Regions from separate parts of the Adlercreutzia sp. St.1H8 genome, predicted to be linked through region 2. Evidence: predicted binding sites of a transcription regulator. Region 2 holds the regulator's gene; each other region holds the start of a gene.
The links. The regulator LexA, encoded in region 2, represses DNA repair genes until DNA is damaged. The targets are predictions, from matches to a motif close to CNAACANNTGTTNG.
Positions count from the first base shown of each region.

Region 1: the regulator LexA is predicted to act here: its motif matches at 963-976, upstream of AC6I0Y_RS04445 (putative DNA modification/repair radical SAM protein).
Region 3: the regulator LexA is predicted to act here: its motif matches at 1,524-1,537, upstream of uvrA (excinuclease ABC subunit UvrA).
Region 4: the regulator LexA is predicted to act here: its motif matches at 1,039-1,052, upstream of uvrB (excinuclease ABC subunit UvrB).

Region 1 covers NZ_AP039376.1:1,188,516-1,190,716, forward strand. The annotation lists gene AC6I0Y_RS04445 (putative DNA modification/repair radical SAM protein) at 1-925, opposite strand, end outside; tRNA gene AC6I0Y_RS04450 (tRNA-Thr) at 1,096-1,170, opposite strand; gene AC6I0Y_RS04455 (DMT family transporter) at 1,238-2,201, opposite strand, start outside.
Region 2 covers NZ_AP039376.1:1,371,051-1,373,251, forward strand. The annotation lists gene hflX (GTPase HflX) at 1-451, shown strand, start outside; gene lexA (transcriptional repressor LexA) at 1,056-1,694, opposite strand.
Region 3 covers NZ_AP039376.1:1,209,363-1,211,563, reverse strand. The annotation lists gene uvrA (excinuclease ABC subunit UvrA) at 1-1,407, opposite strand, end outside; gene AC6I0Y_RS04540 (tyrosine recombinase) at 1,906-2,201, opposite strand, start outside.
Region 4 covers NZ_AP039376.1:917,981-920,181, reverse strand. The annotation lists gene uvrB (excinuclease ABC subunit UvrB) at 1-1,014, opposite strand, end outside; gene AC6I0Y_RS03350 (hypothetical protein) at 1,186-1,716, opposite strand; gene AC6I0Y_RS03345 (DUF6036 family nucleotidyltransferase) at 1,713-2,201, opposite strand, start outside.

The DNA.
Region 1 (2,201 bases), 180 kb from region 2:
CCTCGTCGACGTCGAATCCGTAGAAGCGCAGCAGCCAGTCTGCCTGGTAGAGCCGATGCTCGCGGTTGAGCTGCACGGCATCGGTGGCGGGCAGTCGCGCGTCGTCGTTCACGGGCAGGTAGGCGCTGAAGAATACGCGTCGCATGCCGACGGAGCGGTAGAGGGATGCGGCCAGGTTCAGGATGTGATGATCGCTCTCCGGTGAGGCGCCGATGATCATCTGGGTGCTTTGGCCGGCAGGCGCGAAAGCGCGCGTCTTTCGCTTGGGGGCCACGGGCGTGAGATAGGTCGTGCGCTTGCCCATGAGGGCGCGCGTGTCGGCGTCCTCCGCCATGGAGGCCATGATCTGGCGCATGGGGGAGAGGATGCTCGTGCGCGATTTGTCTGGCGCAAGCCGCTTGAGGCTCTGAGCCGAGGGCAGTTCGAGGTTCACTGAGAGGCGATCGGCCAGGTGCCCCAGCCTGTCAAGCAGCTCTGGCGAGGTTCCGGGGACTGCCTTGGCATGGATATAGCCGCGGAATCGATGCTCGTAGCGCAGAATCTCAAGTGTCTGGATCATGAGCTCGGTGGTGAAATCGGCGTTACGGATGACGCCGGAGCTGAGAAACAGTCCCTCGATGTAGTTGCGTCGGTAGAATCCGATGGTGAGGTCGGCCAGCTCGCGCGGCCGGAAGGCCGTTCGAGGCACCTCCTCGTTGCTTACGCGGTTCACGCAGTAGGCGCAGTCGCAGACGCAGACGTTGGTGAGGAGCACCTTGAGCAGCGTGATGCAGCGACCATCGGCGGAGAAGCTGTGGCAGATTCCGGCCTGGCTGACCGACCCGAGCGACCCTTTGCGCGCGCTGCGGCTCGCACCCGAGGAGGTGCAGGCCACATCGTACTTTGCCGCATCGGCCAGTATCTCGAGCTTCTCAGCGACGTCCACGGCTCGACCTCCTCTTTATAGCGTACGCTTGTGCTAACGAATATCTGTTTGCTATACTATCGAACAAACATTCGTCCGTCAACAAGAATCTTGGAAGGAGTCAGCTATGGGCAGGGGCCGGGAATCGCCGGAAAAGAAAAGGCCAGAGACGCGCTCTGGCCGGGGATGCGTGGAGCCAGTGACAGGAATCGAACCCGCAACCCACTGATTACAAATCAGTTGCTCTACCGTTGAGCCACACTGGCGAAGGCGGTTGAACCGCGTCTGCGTATTGTACGACAACGCCAGGGGATAGGGAAGCGCGCCGAGCGGCTAGCGCTCCTCGGCTAGGACGTCGGCGCTCAGCTCGGCGGTGAGGGTGTCCACACCCGCCCCTGCGGTGGGGGCTTCGGATCCAAGAACGCGGGCGCCGCGGGCCAGCACGGTATCTGCGCCCGACCCCGCGGCAGGGGCTTCGGGGCTCGCCGCGTCGCTGGCGTCCGCGCTCCTCGCGCGCAGGCGCGCGCCGAGCGCCGAGTCCGGAAGCCACTCGCTGACGAGCACGGCGGCGAATATGAGGGAGAACCCCGCCACCATGGTCGCGGTGAGCACCTCGCCGAGCAGGAGCACAGAGAACAGCACGCCGAATACGGACTCGAAGCTGAGCAGGAGCGCGCCTGAGGAGGGGCTCACATGCACAAGCCCCAGGTTCTGCAGCAGCAGCGCCGCGCAGGTTGCGGCCAGCACCAGGTAGGCGAGGTTGCCGAGCACTGACGGGTCGGCCAGCAGCGCCGCTGCGGGGGCCGGCTGCGCGAGCGCGCCGACGGCCAGGCCCAGAAGGCCGCACACGACGAACTGGATGGCCGTGAGGGCCACCATATCGCGCCCGCCGGCTAAGTGGGACGTGGCCACCACGTGGAAACCCAGGAACACGGCCGAGCCCAGGGTCATCGCCTCGCCGACGCCGAAGGACAGTCCGTCGCCGGCCGGCAGGGACACGAGGGCGATGCCGGCCAGGCACAGCACGCCGGCGCCCAGGTTGAAGGCCGAGGGCCGGCACCGCATGACGAGCCACGCCTGGAACGGCACGAGCACGCAGTAGGTTCCCGTCAGAAACGAGCTGCGCGCGGCGGTGGTGGCCGTGAGGCCGCCGGTGTTGAGCAAGTAGGCGCAGCCGATGAGCACGCCGAGGAGCAGTCCCGCGCGCCCGTGGTCGGCCAGGCGACCCGCGCGCGCCAGGCGCGCGAGCCGCGGGGCGAACAGGATGCAGAAGATGATCCCGGCCGAGAGGAAGCGG
Region 2 (2,201 bases):
GCTTGACGAGATCACGGGGGCTGATCTGATCCTACATGTGGTGGATGCGTCGTCGCCGGAGTATGAGGGTCAGATCGAGGCCGTCCAGGAGGTGCTCGACCAGATAGGCGCCCAGGACATCCCGCGCCTCGAGGTGTTCAACAAGGTGGATCTGCTCGACGGGGAGGCACGCACCGCCCTGGAGGGCCGCTATCCGCTGGCCCTGCGCGTGTCGGCTGAGACGGGGGAGGGGACAGGCGAGCTCGTCGAGCGCATCGCCCAGGCCGCAGCCGCCGCTGACGCGCACCTGGAGGTGCTCATCCCCTATCAGCGCGGGGATCTGGTGTCGGTGGCCCACGAGCGCTGTCATATCGTCTCCGAGACGCATGAGGAGGCCGGCACGCGCCTTGTGCTGCTCGTGGGCCCGGCCTACGCCGGCGTCTTCGAGCCCTTTTGCGTAGAGGGCGCGTAGGGGAGGGCGGCCCGAGGCGGCCTGGGGAGGGGTGCGCATGCTCCCAGGAGGGAGGCGGATGTGCTGAGCCTGCGTCCTTGGGGTGTGTCCCTCTCGTCGGGGCGCTTAGCCCTCACTCTTGAGAGCCTTCCCCCGTCGAGCAGGATGTTCGGCGCGCCGCAGGCTCTTGGGGAGCCTTCCCTCGTCAGGGGGGACGGGCTGTAGGCTCTTGGGGCAGTCTCTCGTCACGGGGGATCGAGGCGCAGGCTCTTGGAGCCTTCCTCCGTCGGGGGGGGGGGTGATAGGCCCGCGTCCACGCTAGGTGCCCCTCTCGTCAGGGAGGGGGAGCTGAGCCGTAGGCCCTTGGGAACCCTCTCGTCGGGGCGCGCTTGGCTCACGTCCTTGGGCGACGCGCACCTCGCAGATAGGGGAGCCGCCGTCGTTGCCTCCCCGCACCTCGTCTGCCAGGCGTGAGCGGCGCGAACGTGAGCAGACGGCAGGCAGCGAGATGAAAGGGGAGGGGAGTGGCGCCGCGGTGGCATCACTCCCCTCTTCCCGTTTTTCTGCTCTGGCTGCGCGTTTTCGCGTCATCCTGGCGCTGCCTATGCTTTGCCAGAGGTTCTCGCTAGAGGCGTCGGAAGACTGCGACGACCTTGCCGGCAATGGAGCAATCAGTTGTGATGATGGGATCCATCGTGGAGTTCTCCGGCTGGAGCCTGATGTGGTCGGCTTCCTTGAAGAAGCGCTTGACTGTGGCGCCATCATCGATGATGGCCACCACGATGTCGCCGTTGTTGGCGACAGGCTGCTCCTTGACCACCACGTAGTCGCCGTCGTTGATGCCGGCTTCGATCATGGACTCCCCGCGAACGGAGAGCAGGAAGGACGGCGAGTCTCCGACGATGTCGGTAGGCAGGGTGATGGTGTCGGTGATGTTCTCCTCGGCTAAGATGGGAGAGCCGGCAGCCACGTTGCCGACGAGGGGCACGTTCACCAGCTTGCTGAAGGCGGGAGACGCCACGTTGGCCACGTCGTCATCGCGATCAAGGTGATAGGTGAGGGCGATGGAGCGGGACTTGAGCGGGTCGCGCTTGATGTAGCCCTTGTCCTCGAGGGCCTTGAGGTGAACGTGCACGGTTGAGGGGGACGACAGCCCCAGCGCCTCGCAGACCTCGCGCACGGTGGGGCCGTACCCCTTCTCGCGGATACAGTCCTCGATGCAATCCAAAACCGCCTGCTGGCGCTTGGTGACCTTCTGGGCCATGATCCCTTCCTTTCACTCTATAGGAACAAATGTTTGAAGTAGTTGTTGACATGAACTTTTGTTCGGCCTATTATATCAACGAACAAAGGTTCTAAGCAAGAGCTGGGAGGAAGAAAAATGAGGAATTGCGAAAGAAGTTGTCCTGTCGCGGGTACCTCCGCGCTCAAGCCCCGGCCTTATACTGCGGCCGCGCGGGCCCGCATCATAGCGTTTCCGGCCCTGTCAGAGCCCCCGGCGCGCAAGCCTGAGGCGAAGAACCCGACGAGCCTCACGAGCCGCCAGTCGGCCATTCTGCTCGGCATCGGATGCGCGTTGTCGTTTGGCGCGCTCCTCATGCCGTTCTAGGCCTTTTCGAGACCGCCCCGTTGCTGCGTTCGCGGGCGGCATAGCCAATCGCGCGGTAGCTCTCGCAAGCTCGCGCGATTGGCGCTGTGGACAGAATACGGTGAATCAGCATCAGCTCGTCGATGAGGCTGCTTCCCGAGGGCGCTCTTAGGTTATATTATT
Region 3 (2,201 bases), 160 kb from region 2:
GGAGAGCCCCTCGAAGAAGGCGAGCGACTCCCCCGCCGACATCTCCGTAACGTCGTGGATGGACTCCCCGTTCACGGTGACGGCGAGGATCTCCGGCTTGAGGCGCTTGCCCCCGCAGGTAGCGCAGGGGATGGTGGCGAAGTAGGCGGACATCTTCTCGCGCTGGGCGTCGGACTGGGCCTCCGAGTAGCGCCGCTGCACCGCGGCGAGCACGCCCTCCCACTCAAGGTACCAGTAGGTGTCCCGGCCGTCCACGGTCACGTAGTCCACGCGGATCTTCTCGCTGCCCAGCCCGTTCATGATGGCCTTCTGCGCCTTGGCCGGCAGATCTTCCCAGGGAGTGGCGGGATCGACGCCGACGTGCTTGGCCACGGCGCGCAGCACCTGCGGGTAGTAGTTGCCGCTCTTGAACGGCGCGATGACGCCTTCCTCCAAAGACAGCGACGGATCGGGCACCACGAGCGAGGGATCCACCTCATCTCGGCTTCCGATGCCCAGGCAGTCCGGGCAGGCGCCGTAGGGGGCGTTGAACGAGAAGTCACGCGGCTGGAGCTCGTCCAGGGAGTGGCCATGCTCAGGGCAGGCGAGCGCCAGCGAGAACAGGTGCTCTCCCGCCCCCAAACCGCCCGTGGCTCCCGACGAGGTGCCGCCCGACGCGCCCTGGGGCTTGCCGTCCGCGCCCATCACCTGGACGAGCACCCGTCCCTCGGCGAGCTTGGTAGCCAGCTCCACGGCCTCGGCGATGCGGCTCGTGGCCGACTCCTTCAAGGTAACGCGATCCACCACCACGTCGATGAAGTGCTTGATCTTCTTGTTGAGGGTAAGCCCCTCGCCATCGAGCTTCACGATCTCGCCATCCACGCGCACGCGCGAGAAGCCCTCCTTCTGGAGGTCGGCGAACAACTTGGTGAACTCGCCCTTGCGGCCGGCCACCACCGGGGCCATGATGATGGCCTTGCGCTCCTCCCCCGCGGACAGCCGCAGGATCTCGTCAGTCACCTGGTCGGTGGTCTGGCGGCGAATCTCCCGGCCGCACTCCGGGCAATGGGGGATGCCCACGCGCGCGTAGAGCAGGCGCAGGTAGTCATAGATCTCCGTGGTGGTGCCCACCGTGGAGCGCGGGTTCTTCGAGGTGGTCTTCTGGTCGATGGAGACGGCCGGCGACAGACCGTCGATGGAGTCGAGGTCGGGCTTGGACATCTGTCCGAGGAACATGCGCGCATAGCTGGAGAGGCTCTCCACGTAGCGACGCTGGCCCTCCGCGTACATGGTGTCGAAGGCCAGACTCGACTTGCCCGAGCCGGAAAGACCCGTGATGACCACGAGCTCATCGCGGGGAATGGTAAGGTCGACGTTCTTGAGGTTGTGCTCGCGCGCGCCCTTGATGACGATTTCGCTTTGTCCCATAGACTGGTTCGTTCCTCTGCTTCACGCACGGCGGCGAGGATCGTCCCTGCCGCCGGGCTTAGGTTTTCTCAGGGCGCCCATTCTAACCCAAAACCCTCGGCGACAATCGCAGAACGGGAACTTTTGTTCGTTGTTCAAAGAGTGTCCATAATTGGCGGCACGCGATCCGGCAGCCCGGCGCGCTAGAGGAAGAAGGGGATGTAGGCCAAGACGACGAGCGCGGCCCAGAACAGCGTCCTTGCCTTCTTGCGACTCATGGGATCCTCCCTTCGCCGGTTCCCGCGGCGTCCCGCCGCAGGGTTTCAGCTCTTGGAGGCGATTGTCCCGCGTCCACGCCGATCCACGCCGAACGCGCGCCGTCTGTCCCAAGACCGATGACGTTCAGGGGGGCTCGCGTAGGTCAGCCGGAGCCGTCCCGTCACCTTGCCACGCCACCGTCATCAGGCCGCCATGGGCCGGTAACCACGGCCAATCCGACGCGGAAGGCGCTGTCCGGTCCTAGGCGCGCGGATGGGCCGCCGCGTGGACGGCGCGCAGCCGCTCAGGCGAGACGTGCGTGTAGATCTGCGTGGTCGACAGGCTCACGTGCCCGAGCATCTCCTGCACCGAGCGCAGGTCCGCACCGCCGGAGAGCAGGTCTGTCGCGAAGGTGTGGCGCATGTCGTGCGGCGAGAGGCTGTCGTCTAAGCCGGCGGCGCGAACCGTGGCCTTGAACATCTTGCGCATGGCGTCGGTTCCCATGGGGTTGCCGCGCGACGAGACGAAGAACCGGTCGCACTCCCTTCCGGCCAGCA
Region 4 (2,201 bases), 450 kb from region 2:
CGGCTCGCGCCCGTCGAGGTGGCGCGAGTAGTTCTCGATGCCGGAGCAGAAGCCCATGGTCTCGAGCATCTCCAAATCGTAGTTGACGCGCATCTCCAGGCGCTGGGCCTCGAGGAGCTTGCCGTCCTCGTTGAACTGCGCCAGGCGCTCGCGCAGCTCGTCCTGGATGGTGCGGATGGCGCGATCCATCTTGGGGCGCGCGGTGACGTAGTGCGACGCCGGCCAGATGGGCAGCGCCTCATAGGTCTGCAGCACCTCGCCGGTGACGTGGTCGACCTCGGCTATCTCCTCGATCTCATCCCCCCAGAACTCGATGCGCAGCGGGTTGTCGGCATAGGGCGGGAACACGTCGAGCGCATCCCCGCGCACGCGGAACGTGCCGCGCTTGAGCTCGTAGTCGTTGCGATCGTACTGGATGTCGATGAGGTCGTGAATCACGTCGTCCCGGTCGGCCGGAACCTCCTTGTCCACGAACACGGCCATGCCCGCGTAGTCCATGGGGCTGCCGATGCCGTAGATGCAGCTCACCGACGCCACCACGATGACGTCGCGGCGGCTGAGCAGGGCGCTCGTAGCCGCATGGCGCAGCTTCTCCACCTCTTCGTTGATGGAGGCGTCCTTCTCGATGAAGGTGTCCGACGCCGGCACGTAGGCCTCAGGCTGGTAGTAGTCGTAGTAGGAGACGAAGTAGACGACGGCGTTGTTGGGGAAGAACTCCTTGAGCTCGGCGGCGAGCTGGGCCGCGAGCGTCTTGTTCGGCGCCAGAACCAAGGTGGGCTTCTGCACGGCCTCGATGGTCTTGGCCATGGTGAAGGTCTTGCCCGAGCCCGTCACGCCGAGCAGCGTCTGGTAGCGCAGCCCCTCCTCGATGCCGGCGGCGAGCTTGCGCACCGCCTCGGGCTGATCGCCCGACAGCTCGAAGGGCGAGGTCACTTTGAGCGGCGTAGACGCCAGGCGCACCTCGGGCAGCTTCCCCTCCATGGCCACGCCCTCCAAGTTGGAAAGATGAGACATCCCGCCTCCTCGCCTCAGTTCAAACGTACAGTTGTTCTACTATACCATAAGAGCTTGGAAAAGGAGGCGGGATGGAGAACTCGTCACAGAGGCGCTACAGGGCGGCCTGGTAGTCCTCCCACCAGGCACGCCGCCGGACTTCTCCGGGGGGGGGTGGCAGGTCAGGCACGATCAGTCCTGCGTCTCGGCCAGCTGCCGATAGGCCCGCATCGCCGTATCCCGGCTCATCTTGGTCATATCCCCGCTCATAAATGCGTAGAAGTTTCCCTTGTTGAGCCCCAGCACGCGGCAGGCCTGCGCACGGCTGAGGCCGTGTCGGTCGAGTTCCTGCGCAATCGCCCGCTGGATTCCGGGCATCATCTCCCGATCTCTCTGCAGGCGCGTCGACTCGCTTCTCCACGCATTCCATACCTTACGGTACCGGCTGGCCTCGGGAAGGCCCCCAAGCCACCGGGCCACGTCTCCGCCCGATGCCCTCAGGTCAGCGGCGGCCCTCTCGTAGGCCGCCTCATAGTCGGTGCCGCGGGCGAGGCGGAGGAGGTATCCCTCGCGGCCGTCCGCCACCGCAAACAGGAAGACCGCCTCGCACGCGCGCGGCGCGCCCTCCCTCACCGCCTTGAAGAGCCTCTTCAGGCTCGTTGTCCCGCACCCCGTCAGCTCTTGGCAATACGCGAGCAGAAAGCTCCTGAGCGACCGGCTCATGCCAACCACCCGTCCCGATACTCCCCGTAATGGAACAGCAGGTTCTGATACTCGCGATCCTTCTCCGGATCGGCGATGCGCGACGCGGCCGCTTCGCCAGGATCGAGGACGAGGCGCTCCAGGAGATCTCGGTCAAGAGCATCCAGGAACGCCGCGCTGGTGAGGTCGGCCCTATCCGGCGCCTCCCATCGGTACAGCTTCATCACCGCAAGATCCTCGGGCGAGGGGGTGAAGACTCTCATTGACCGGAAGGCCTCGCCCACCTCGACCAGGCGATCCTCGAAGTTGTAGAGAAGGCACGTGCAGTAGGCCTGGCATCCCATGTTGAAGTCAGGGTCTTCGAGCAGAAATGCCCTAAGGGCGTCCTCGACCGCCAGGACGTCGACGTCCTTCGTCGCCGGCTTGGCAGAAAGCTGCTGCAGAAGGAGGGCGCTGCCTCCGACGATCACCACCGTCGCCTTTCGTCCCTCGGGCACCTCGCCAGA